2 linked regions of the Neobacillus sp. PS2-9 genome follow. The protein of the gene in region 1 binds, or shares a complex with, the protein of each later gene. Links are inferred from orthologs where the notes say so. Each region holds a gene or a part of one and is shown on either strand. Other genes may lie near its edges.

Region 1 (8,144 bases):
CTGCTTAAGGGAATTGGTGAATATTTTCAGTTAGTTGATTTGTATTTGACTGTGTTGATTCAGTTGCATGAATACCATGAGATTGTCTCTACTATTGAGGCTCTCTTTGAAGAAAAGGAAATTCCGACAGAAAAACATGATCACTTCTTAACCATCCTTCAATTCAGCCGAAGGATGGCGGAAAATCGTCAGGCACCAGAAGAAAAAAACGTGTCCGAGGAAGCCAATGCAAAAGAGCTTAATCTATTAAAAATCAATAACTTAAACGATCAGCTACTTCTTATTTCAGGCTTAGCGGAAAAAAACATTCGCCCCTATATAAATGAAATTGCTGATTATTTAAAAGTAGAAACAGGGCATCCGTTTCTTAAAACAATGCTATTAACTCTTTTAAAAGAGCAAGAAATAGATAGAGAATTTGTGATAAAGAAATTTACGAGTGAACAAAGCTTCCACCCAGTCAACCTACCTGAAGTAAGGGTTCACCCGAAAATGAAAAGGGTAAAGGAACTACTAGAAGCACAGTTAGAGAGCAGTGATCCTATACTATTTGAACACACCATCGGGATGGTAGAACGAACCTTTTTTATCACTTATCCATTTGATTTCCAACCGGAGAAACCAAATGCTTGGGCGGCAGCCTTTCATTTAGTAGCTGAAAATTATTTGGGGATGGATGGAAAAGTTGAGAGGCTATCAAGTGATTATCAAATTCCAATAGAAGAAATTGAGCAGGCGAGGGTTCAAATAGAGGAAATTGAGAAAATTTCTTATCCTAATATATAGGCTTCGCTGTTGAAAGAAAACAATCCTGTGTTATAATGTAGGGGTTGCATTGTGTAAAAAACTATATTTTACATTTAAAAATGGAAGATTGGCTTGATGGACAAGACAATTTCCGACTCAATTCGTTACGAATGATATGAGAATAGATTTGTTGGAGGGAAAAAGGTATGACAGTAAAATGGGAAAAATTAGAAGGAAACCAAGGCGTCCTTACAGTTGAAGTAAGTGCTGAAGAGGTAACAAAAGGTCTAGACGCAGCATTCCAAAAGGTTGTTAAAACAGTAAGCGTTCCAGGCTTCCGTAAAGGTAAAATGCCTCGTGGAATGTTTGAAAAGCGCTTTGGCGTAGAAGCACTTTATCAAGATGCATTAGATTTCATTCTTCCAGAAGCATATGGAAAGGCAATCGATGAAACTGGAATCGAGCCAGTTGATCGTCCTGAAATCGATATCGAGCAAATGGAAAAAGGCAAAGAGCTTATCTTCAAGGCAACTGTTACAGTAAAGCCAGAAGTGAAATTAGGCGAATACAAAGGCCTTGAAGTTGAAGAATTAGATGCTAACGTAACGGATGAAGACGTTGCAAACGAATTAAAAACTCTTCAAGAACGTCAAGCTGAGTTAGTTGTTAAAGAAGAAGGAACTGCTGAAAACGGTGATACAGTTGTTATCGATTTCGAAGGATTCGTTGATGGCGAAGCTTTCGAAGGTGGAAAAGCTGAAAACCACTCATTAGAATTAGGTACTGGATCTTTCATCCCTGGTTTTGAAGAGCAATTAGTTGGAGTAAAAGCTGGTGAATCTAAAGATGTTGAAGTAACATTCCCTGAAGAATACCATGCTGCTGAGCTTGCTGGTAAACCTGCTGTATTCAAAGTGACTGTTCACGAAATTAAAGGAAAAGAACTTCCTGCTTTAGATGACGAGTTTGCTAAAGATGTAGATGATGAAGTTGAAACATTAGATGCTCTTAAAGAAAAAATCAACACTCGTTTAGTAGATAGCAAAAAGCATGAAGCAGAGCACCACCTACGTGATACTGTAGTTGAAAAAGCTGCTGAAAATGCTGAAGTTGAAATTCCAGAAGTTATGGTTACAAATGAAGTAAACCGCATGCTTCAAGAGTTTGAACAACGTTTACAAATGCAAGGTATGAACCTTGAGCTTTACTTCCAATTCTCTGGTCAAGACGAAAATGCATTACGTGAGCAAATGAAGGAAGAAGCACAATCCCGCGTAAAAGTGAACTTAACTTTAGAAGCGATTGCTAAAGCTGAAAACCTTGAAGTAACTGACGAAGATGTAGAAGCTGAACTAGAAAAAATGGCTGGTATGTACAACATGACAGTTGATATGATTAAACAAGCTCTTGGCGGTTCTGAAGGTATTAAAACTGACCTTAAACTTAAAAAAGCTGTTGATTTTCTTGTTGAAAACAAGAAATAAATTTTAACCATTTAAAAAACAAGGTGCGATTTTTATCGTGCCTTGTTTTATACATTTTTCTCATTACATATTATAATAAGGACAGGGAAACCTGTTTATTATCCTGTTAAGTTCCTCAGCAGGGAATAATTTTTATTCTTCTATGGGCAGGAAATAGAGTAAACGAAGGCGAATAATTAATTTCCAAATAGTTTTAAGACTTAATTTTAAAAAATATGGTTAAGATTAATGAGTACATAAGTTTTCCATCGACTTACACAAACAAAAAGAGTAAAGAAAAAACATAATGGCATAATGCGTTTTATTTCCAGTCCATTGGCTTCATGTGTTACAATGCAAAATACATACCACCTGAATAGTTAGAAAAATATAGACTTTTGTTTGTGTAAATCACTGCTTCAAATAGGGTACTAACAACGTTTTAAGGGGTGAAAGGATTGTTTAAATTTAATGATGAAAAAGGACAGTTAAAGTGTTCCTTCTGTGGAAAAACACAGGATCAAGTTCGTAAATTAGTTGCCGGGCCTGGAGTTTACATATGCGATGAATGTATCGAGCTTTGCACAGAGATCGTGGAAGAAGAACTTGGAACGGAAGAAGAAGTAGAATTTAAAGACGTTCCAAAGCCAAAGGAAATCTGTGAAATTCTTAAGGAATACGTCATTGGCCAGGACCAGGCGAAAAAATCTCTATCAGTAGCGGTTTACAATCACTATAAGCGAATCAATTCGAACAGCAAAATTGATGACGTAGAGCTTTCAAAGAGTAATATTTGTATGATTGGACCAACTGGTAGCGGTAAAACATTATTAGCACAAACATTGGCTCGAATCTTGAATGTGCCATTTGCAATTGCTGATGCTACTTCCTTAACCGAGGCTGGATATGTTGGGGAAGACGTAGAAAATATTTTATTAAAATTGATCCAAGCTGCTGATTATGATGTGGAAAAAGCAGAAAAAGGAATCATCTATATTGATGAAATTGATAAAATCGCTCGTAAATCAGAGAATCCTTCTATTACACGTGATGTTTCTGGTGAGGGTGTGCAACAAGCATTATTAAAAATTCTTGAAGGTACGGTTGCAAGTGTTCCGCCACAAGGTGGAAGAAAGCATCCACATCAGGAGTTTATCCAAATTGATACTACAAATATTTTATTTATCTGCGGTGGAGCATTTGACGGAATCGAGCCAATTATTAAACGCCGTTTAGGCCAAAAGGTAATTGGATTTGGATCAGATGTGAAGCAGGTAGATGTTTCTCAAAAAGAGCTTCTTTCAAAAGTATTGCCTGAAGACTTACTTCGCTTTGGATTAATTCCAGAATTCATCGGTCGTCTTCCAGTGATTGCTAGCCTTGAGCAATTAGATGAAACAGCATTGATTGAAATTTTAACAAAACCAAAAAATGCGCTTGTTAAACAATATCAAAAAATGCTTGAAATCGATGATGTAGAGCTGCAATTTGAAGATGGCGCATTAGAGGAAATCGCGAAGAAAGCAATTGAACGAAAAACGGGTGCCCGTGGTCTTCGTTCAATAATCGAAGGAATCATGCTTGATGTCATGTTTGATCTTCCTTCACGCGAAGACATTACTAAATGTATTATTACGAAGGAAACTGTCTTAGAAAACAGTGTTCCGAAATTAGTGTTAGAAGATGGAACGGTTGTTGCAGAAGAAAAATCCGCATAAACTTTAAAAGACCTGGCTCTCTGCCAGGTCTTTTTCTATTTCAAGGGATATTAAATTCTACTTCGAGAATTGTCCAGCTCCAGCGCCTAGCCCCTCGGGTCAAATAACCTTCTGCAATAAAAGTCAAAGAGCGACTTTTCTTGCAGAAGAACATTTGCCTGTCGGGGCTGAACAAGTCGCTTCCGCTTTTCTTTTTTTTTGTGGTTTATTCCTTCTTCCAGCAGGAAATACTTATTAATATATTGTGAGTATGTAGTAGGAGGGAAATGTATGAGTTGGACGGGGATTGCCTTATTTATACAGCTATTTTTCGGAATCATTATTGGGCTGTATTTTTGGAATTTGTTGAGGAATCAGCGTACGCAAAAAGTGTCCATTGACCGGGAATCCCGTAAAGAAATGGAGCAGCTTCGCAAAATGAGATCCATTTCATTGACTGAACCATTAGCTGAAAAAGTTCGCCCTACAAGCTTTAAGGATATTGTAGGCCAAGAAGATGGGATTAAATCATTAAAGGCGGCCCTTTGTGGACCGAATCCGCAGCATGTAATTATTTATGGACCACCGGGAGTTGGTAAAACAGCTGCTGCCCGCCTCGTTCTAGAAGAGGCCAAAAAGAATCAAAAGTCACCATTTAAAGCATCCTCTGTGTTTATTGAATTAGACGCCACAACAGCACGGTTTGACGAAAGAGGAATTGCAGACCCTTTAATTGGTTCTGTTCATGATCCTATTTATCAAGGTGCAGGGGCAATGGGACAGGCAGGTATACCACAGCCAAAGCAAGGTGCTGTGACAAATGCACATGGTGGAGTACTCTTTATTGATGAGATTGGCGAATTACATCCAATCCAAATGAATAAACTGCTAAAAGTATTAGAGGATCGAAAGGTCTTTCTGGAAAGTGCCTATTATCATGAAGAAAATACGCAAATACCAACGCATATTCATGATATTTTTAAAAATGGATTACCTGCCGATTTCCGTTTAATTGGTGCCACTACTAGGACTCCAAGTGAAATTCCTCCGGCGATTCGTTCCCGCTGTATGGAGGTTTTCTTCCGTGATCTAAATCAGGAGGAAATTGTGGAGGTAGCGAAGAAAGCGGCTGAAAAAGTAAACTTAGAAATTTTTGAAACAGGTGTGAATACCTTATCTACATATGCGAGAAATGGCCGTGAAACGGTCAATATGATCCAAATTGCAGCTGGGCTTGCTATTACAGAAGACCGTAATTATATCAAGGATGAAGATATTGAGTGGGTCATCCATTCCAGTCAAATGACTCCAAGGATGGAAAGAAAGATTAATGATATTTCACATGTGGGTCTGGTGAATGGATTAGCTGTGTATGGGCCAAACTCTGGTGCCTTGCTCGAGATTGAAGTAACGGTTATCCCTGCAAAAGACAAGGGAACAATCAATATAACTGGGATTGTGGAAGAAGAAAGTATTGGCGGTCAAGGGAAATCCATTCGCCGGAAGAGTATGGCACGTGGTTCGATCGAAAATGTGATTACAGTTCTCCGTTCGATGGGAGTACCCGCTAATGACTACGATATTCACGTTAATTTTCCTGGCGGGGTCCCAATCGATGGACCTTCTGCTGGAATCGCCATGGCAACAGGAATTTATTCCGCCATTTACAAAATTCCCATTGATAACACGGTAGCTATGACTGGTGAGATTAGTATTCATGGCAATGTGAAGCCTATTGGCGGGGTTTATCCTAAAGTGAAGGCAGCAAGAAAGGCAGGAGCCAAAACCGTCATCATTCCAGAGGAAAATATGCAAACCATCTTGAATGAGATTGACGGAATCAACATCGTTCCTGTCACCCATTTACATGAAGTATTCGAGATTGCCCTAGTCCAATCCTTCGGAAAACACGAAGCCATCCCAGCCTCCATCGAGCTAACTAAGAAAGAATCGATTTAATCTAAAAAGAGATTATAGAACTTCGGTTTGTTGTAAAAATCAAACCGGAGTTTTTTTATTGCCATTTTTCTATAAGAAATCCAAAATGAACTTAGGAAGATTTCCTTACGTTTGGGGAAAATATAAATTATATTGAAAAAGAGATCTCGAATCTCTAAAAATAGACACCATATTATAAATACGTTAGAATTGTACAAAGACTAATCTGCTAGTAGTAGTAGGAAAACGAGGATTGCATGTGGAGGTGCATTATATGGCGGAAAAGAACGAATTGATCGTCCCCCTCCTGCCGCTTCGAGGTTTGCTTGTTTATCCGACAATGGTCCTGCATTTAGATGTAGGGCGTGAAAGATCTGTGCAAGCACTTGAAAAAGCAATGGTAGATGACCACTTAATCTTTTTAACAACTCAAAAAGATGTATCAATCGATGATCCATCAGAAGAGGAAATATACAAAGTTGGTACGTTAACAAAAGTGAAGCAAATGCTAAAACTACCAAACGGAACCATTAGAGTATTGGTAGAAGGCTTAAACCGAGCGGAAATTGTTTCATTTTATGAGGAAGAAGAGTATTATTCGGTAAGCGTGGTCACGTATGATGATCCTGACACTAAGGATGTGGAAGACCAAGCCCTGATGAGAACAATGCTTGACTATTTTGAGCAATACATAAAACTCTCAAAAAAAATCTCGGCAGAAACATATGCCTCTGTCGCTGATATTGAAGAACCAGGAAGAATGGCGGATATCATCGCATCTCATTTACCACTCAAGCTAAAGGAAAAGCAAGAAATCCTTGAGACAATTGATGTAAAGAGCCGTGTAAATCGTGTAATTGATACCATTCATAATGAAAAAGAAGTACTTAATTTGGAAAAGAAAATTGGCCAACGAGTAAAACGGTCGATGGAACGGACGCAAAAAGAGTATTATCTTCGTGAGCAAATGAAGGCCATTCAAAAAGAATTAGGCGATAAAGAAGGCAAAACGGGTGAGATTGCGGAGTTGACGAAAAAAATTGAGCAGGCTGAAATGCCTGAGCATGCGAAAAAGGCGGCCCTTAAGGAATTAGATCGATATGAGAAAGTGCCATCTAGTTCGGCAGAAAGTGCAGTCATCCGAAATTATATCGAATGGTTGATAACGATTCCTTGGTCGAAAAAGACAGAGGATGATATTGATATTCTCCGTGCTGAAAAGGTATTAAATCAAGATCATTACGGATTGGAAAAAGTTAAGGAACGGGTACTTGAATATTTGGCGGTACAGAAGCTGACGAATTCCTTAAAAGGCCCTATTCTTTGCTTAGCAGGACCTCCTGGTGTGGGGAAAACAAGCCTTGCCCGCTCTATTGCGTCATCACTGAATCGCAACTTTGTTCGAGTGTCTCTTGGCGGGGTACGCGATGAATCTGAAATTCGCGGCCATAGAAGAACGTATGTGGGAGCCATGCCTGGACGCATTATTCAAGGAATGAAAAAAGCAGGAACGATAAACCCTGTCTTTTTACTTGATGAAATAGATAAAATGTCTAATGATTTCCGTGGAGATCCATCTTCAGCTATGCTAGAAGTATTAGACCCAGAACAAAACCATAATTTTAGTGACCATTATATTGAAGAAACCTACGATTTATCAAAGGTCATGTTTATTGCAACGGCTAATAATTTATCAACCATTCCTGGGCCGCTATTAGACAGAATGGAAATCATTACGATTGCAGGTTACACGGAGCTTGAAAAAGTACACATTTGTAGAGACCATTTGCTACCAAAACAAATTAAAGAAAATGGTTTAACGAAAGGGATTCTTCAAGTTCGTGATGATGCGATACTGAAAGTGGTTCGCTATTATACTCGCGAAGCCGGCGTTCGAAGTTTAGAGCGTCAAATGGCGACCATTTGTAGGAAGACAGCAAAAATCATCGTTTCCGGTGAAAAGAAGCGGGTGATTATCACTGAAAAGAATGTAGAAGAATTTTTAGGAAAGCCAAGATTCCACTATGGAATGGCTGAAACAGAAGATCAAGTAGGAGTGGCAACTGGATTGGCTTATACGACAGTTGGAGGCGACACCCTGCAGATAGAGGTTTCATTGTCTCCTGGTAAAGGGAAGCTTGTTCTAACAGGTAAGCTTGGCGATGTGATGAAGGAATCTGCACAAGCTGCATTTAGTTATGTTCGCTCAAAGGCGACTGAACTGGGCATCGAAGACGATTTCCATGAAAAATATGATATTCATATCCACGTTCCCGAAGGAGCTGTTCCGAAGGATGGA
Region 2 (4,000 bases), 3.6 Mb from region 1 along the record:
TTAACATAGTCAGCGTGTCCTGGGCAGTCTACGTGTGCGTAGTGACGTGCGTCAGTTTCATATTCAACGTGAGCAGTAGAGATTGTGATACCACGCTCTTTTTCTTCTGGAGCACCGTCGATTTGATCGTATGCACGAGCTTCTGCTTTACCTGATTTTGCAAGTACAGAAGTGATTGCAGCAGTTAAAGTAGTTTTACCATGGTCAACGTGTCCGATTGTACCAATGTTAACGTGTGGCTTTGAACGGTCGAATTTAGCTTTTGCCATTTGGAAAATCCTCCTTTGGATTATAAAAGTTTAAGTATATTAGGTAGAAACTGCGAATATGTTTGTCCATATTTCACAGTTTCTATTCTTACATAAGTAGTTATACTTTAAACAAAGGTGAAAATCAATTATTCACCTTTATTTTTTTTGATAATTTCTTCAGAAACTGATTTTGGAACTTCTTCGTAGTGATCGAAGTGCATAGAGAATACTCCACGTCCTTGAGTACTTGAACGAAGTGCAGTTGCATAACCAAACATTTCTGAAAGTGGAACCATTGCACGAACTACTTGTGCGTTACCACGAGCTTCCATACCTTCAACGCGGCCACGACGTGCAGTGATTTGTCCCATGATATCCCCTAGGTATTCTTCAGGGATTACAACTTCAACCCTCATCATAGGTTCAAGGATAACTGGGCTACACTTAGACGCAGCGTTTTTAAGTGCCATTGAAGCGGCAATCTTAAACGCCATCTCAGATGAGTCAACATCATGGTAAGAACCGTCAAATAGACGAGCTTTAATATCAACTAATGGATATCCAGCAAGAACTCCACGGTCAAGTGAATCTTCAAGACCAGCTTGAACAGCCGGGATGTATTCACGAGGAACAACACCACCAACGATTCCGTTTACGAATTCGAATCCTTTACCTTCATCATTAGGTGAGAATTCAATCCAAACGTGACCATATTGCCCACGACCACCAGATTGACGTGCGAATTTACCTTCAACTTGTGCAGAAGCACGGAAAGTTTCGCGATAGGCAACCTGCGGCGCACCTACATTTGCTTCGACCTTAAACTCACGACGCATACGATCAACGATGATATCTAGGTGAAGTTCACCCATACCAGCGATGATTACTTGTCCAGTTTCCTGGTCAGTGTGCGCACGGAATGTTGGATCTTCTTCTTGAAGTTTTTGTAGAGCAGTAGTCATTTTGTCTTGGTCAGCTTTTGACTTAGGTTCAACTGAAAGTTGAATTACAGGCTCTGGGAATTGCATTGACTCAAGGATAACAGGGTTTTTGTCATCACATAGAGTATCTCCAGTAGTTGTATCTTTCAGACCTACAGCGGCAGCGATGTCACCAGCAAAAACCTTAGAGATTTCTTGACGGCTGTTCGCGTGCATTTGTAGAATACGTCCGATACGCTCACGCTTACCTTTAGTTGAGTTCTGAACATATGATCCAGATTCTAAAGTACCAGAGTAAACGCGGAAGAACGTTAATTTACCAACATATGGGTCAGTCATAACTTTAAACGCAAGAGCAGAGAATGGTTCTTCATCGCTTGAATGACGTTCAATAAATTCTTCTTCATCATCAACAGCGTGTCCTTTGATTGCAGGAACATCTAGTGGAGATGGAAGGTAATCTATAACGGCATCTAGCATTAACTGAACACCTTTGTTTTTGAAAGCTGATCCACAGATTACTGGATAGAATTCAACGTTAACTGTACCTTTACGAATCCCTGCTTTTAGTTCTTCTTTAGTGAGTTCTTCCCCACCTAGGTACTTTTCCATTAACTCTTCATCTAATTCAGCAACTGCTTCAACTAGCTTTTCGCGATATTCTTCAGCTTGCGCCATATATTCTTCTGGGATTTCACGAACTTCAATATCAGTTCCTAAATCGTTACCATAGAATACAGCATTCATTTCCACAAGGTCAATGATAGCTTCGAATTCATCTTCAGCACCGATTGGTAACTGAATTGGATGTGCATTCGCTTGTAAACGGTCATGTATTGTACCTACTGAGTATAAGAAGTCGGCTCCAATTTTGTCCATTTTATTTACGAATACAACACGTGGTACACCGTAAGTTGTTGCTTGACGCCAAACTGTTTCAGTTTGAGGCTCAACACCAGACTGTGCATCTAGTACAGCTACCGCACCATCAAGTACACGTAGGGAACGTTCAACTTCAACCGTGAAGTCTACGTGTCCTGGTGTGTCGATGATGTTTACGCGGTGGCCTTTCCATTGTGCAGTTGTTGCTGCGGAAGTGATTGTGATTCCGCGTTCTTGCTCCTGCTCCATCCAGTCCATCTGAGAAGCGCCTTCATGTGTTTCACCGATTTTATGAATCTTACCAGTGTAATAAAGAACACGCTCAGTGGTAGTCGTTTTACCGGCATCGATGTGAGCCATGATACCGATATTACGTGTGTTTGCTAAGGAGAACTCTCTTGCCATTTGGTCTTTCTCCTTCCTAGTTTGGAATGAAATTTTATATATTGAAGGTTAGATTACCAACGATAGTGAGCAAACGCTTTGTTTGCTTCTGCCATTTTGTGTGTATCTTCACGCTTCTTAACAGATGCACCAGTGTTGTTAGCTGCATCCATGATTTCATTAGCTAAACGCTCTTCCATCGTCTTTTCACCGCGAAGACGAGCGTAGTTTACTAACCAACGAAGACCAAGAGTTGTACGGCGATCAGGACGCACCTCAACTGGTACTTGGTAGTTTGCACCACCTACACGGCGAGCCTTAACTTCTAATACAGGCATGATGTTTTTCATAGCTGCTTCAAAAGTTTCCATTGGCTCTTTGCCAGTACGTTCGCGAATAGTATCAAACGCAGAGTAAAGAATTTCTTGTGACTTACCTCTTTTACCGTCAACCATCATTTTGTTGATTAAACGAGTAACTAATTTTGAATTGTAAAGCGGATCTGGTAACACGTCTCTTTTTGCTACAGGACCTTTACGTGGCATATTTTTTCCTCCTTTCAAAGAAGCTTTTATTAAAGTTATTATTATTTCTTAGCTGCTTTTGGTCTCTTAGTACCATATTTTGAGCGACCTTGCATACGGTTGTTTACACCAGCAGTATCAAGAGCTCCACGTACGATGTGATAACGTACCCCTGGTAAGTCTTTTACACGTCCTCCACGAATAAGAACAACGCTGTGCTCTTGAAGATTGTGTCCGATACCAGGAATGTATGCAGTCACCTCGATACCATTTGTCAAACGTACACGAGCATATTTACGTAACGCTGAGTTTGGTTTCTTTGGAGTCATTGTACCAACACGAGTACATACTCCACGTTTTTGTGGTGAAGATACATTAGTTTGTGATTTCTTGAAGCTGTTATAACCTTTGTTTAGCGCAGGTGATTTTGACTTTTCCTCTTTTGATTGACGAGGCTTGCGCACTAGTTGGTTAATAGTAGGCATGTATTTTTCCTCCCTTCATTAATTGTAAGCCCACACATCCAGGTGGTTCATTTTTTTGCAAAAACAAAGTTTTTGCAGACTACTCTATCTACAAAAACAGTTTTTAACGGATAATTGCGACAGTTGCGGCACCAACTTCAATTCCACATGCTTTTCCGAGTTTTTTCATCGAATCTACATATCGAACCGGAACTTCTATGCCAAGAGCTACTTCTACAGCTTTAGCTGTAACCTTTGGTTCAGCATCGCTTGCAACGACTAACTCTTGTACATTACCTTCCTTAAGTGCTTTAACTGCTTGTTTTGTTCCTATAACAAACTTTTGTGCCTGAAATACTTTTTCATAAGACATAAATCATATCCTCCAAAGTATCAAATGAATAGGAGCACCTTTGATATAGTATCATCTTACCAAATAGATGTCAACAAATGTTTCGATATTTTATTCAAGATAGCATTTGGTAATCTTTTCTTAAAATACGGTACCTGCAATAATGCAGGTACCGTTATCTTACTTAGTCAATCAAAACGGT

The links.
Region 2: the proteins of tig (region 1) and rpsG are in contact, whole or in part, in a crystal structure (PDB 3GTY), measured with the Thermotoga maritima proteins. The link is inferred for Neobacillus sp. PS2-9 from one-to-one orthologs. Residues at the interface, in WP_004081061.1 of Thermotoga maritima: Glu122, Val124, Val129, Leu130, Tyr133, Glu188, Gly259, Ile262, Tyr263, Glu266, Ser270, Glu273, Gln274, Glu277, Arg308, Gln311, Ile312, Ser315, Tyr316, Glu325, Arg329, Arg336, Leu363, Phe366, Trp367, Arg373, Leu377, Arg381, Leu384, Glu387; in WP_004081843.1 of Thermotoga maritima: Lys34, Lys52, Lys55, Glu59, Arg62, Gln63, Glu66, Asn67, Lys69, Val71, Arg95, Ala109, Lys110, Lys111, Gly112, Arg113, Pro114, Glu117, Glu121, Ile124, Ala125, Tyr127, Asn128, Asn129, Thr130, Gly131, Lys135, Asp139, Arg142, Met143.

The regions. Positions count from the first base shown.
Region 1 is NZ_CP133269.1:1,461,851-1,469,994, forward strand. The notes cover bases 248-3,092. They hold tig (trigger factor), read left to right. Parts: upstream 248-953; coding sequence 954-2,231; downstream 2,232-3,092. Other genes in these bases: RCG25_RS07185 (tetratricopeptide repeat protein), read left to right, coding at 248-786; clpX (ATP-dependent protease ATP-binding subunit ClpX), read left to right, coding at 2,669-3,092. Also shown: more of RCG25_RS07185, read left to right, coding at 1-247; more of clpX, read left to right, coding at 3,093-3,928; ATP-dependent protease LonB, read left to right, coding at 4,199-5,866; lon (endopeptidase La), read left to right, coding at 6,120-8,144. UniProt on the Bacillus subtilis protein: Involved in protein export. Acts as a chaperone by maintaining the newly synthesized protein in an open conformation. Functions as a peptidyl-prolyl cis-trans isomerase.
Region 2 is NZ_CP133269.1:5,096,240-5,100,239, forward strand. What follows is about bases 1,269-4,000. They hold rpsG (30S ribosomal protein S7), read right to left. Parts: upstream 3,004-4,000; coding sequence 2,533-3,003; downstream 1,269-2,532. Other genes in these bases: fusA (elongation factor G), read right to left, coding at 1,269-2,479; rpsL (30S ribosomal protein S12), read right to left, coding at 3,045-3,467; RCG25_RS25555 (50S ribosomal protein L7ae-like protein), read right to left, coding at 3,571-3,819; rpoC (DNA-directed RNA polymerase subunit beta'), read right to left, coding at 3,983-4,000. In the rest of the region: tuf (elongation factor Tu), read right to left, coding at 1-269; more of fusA, read right to left, coding at 398-1,268.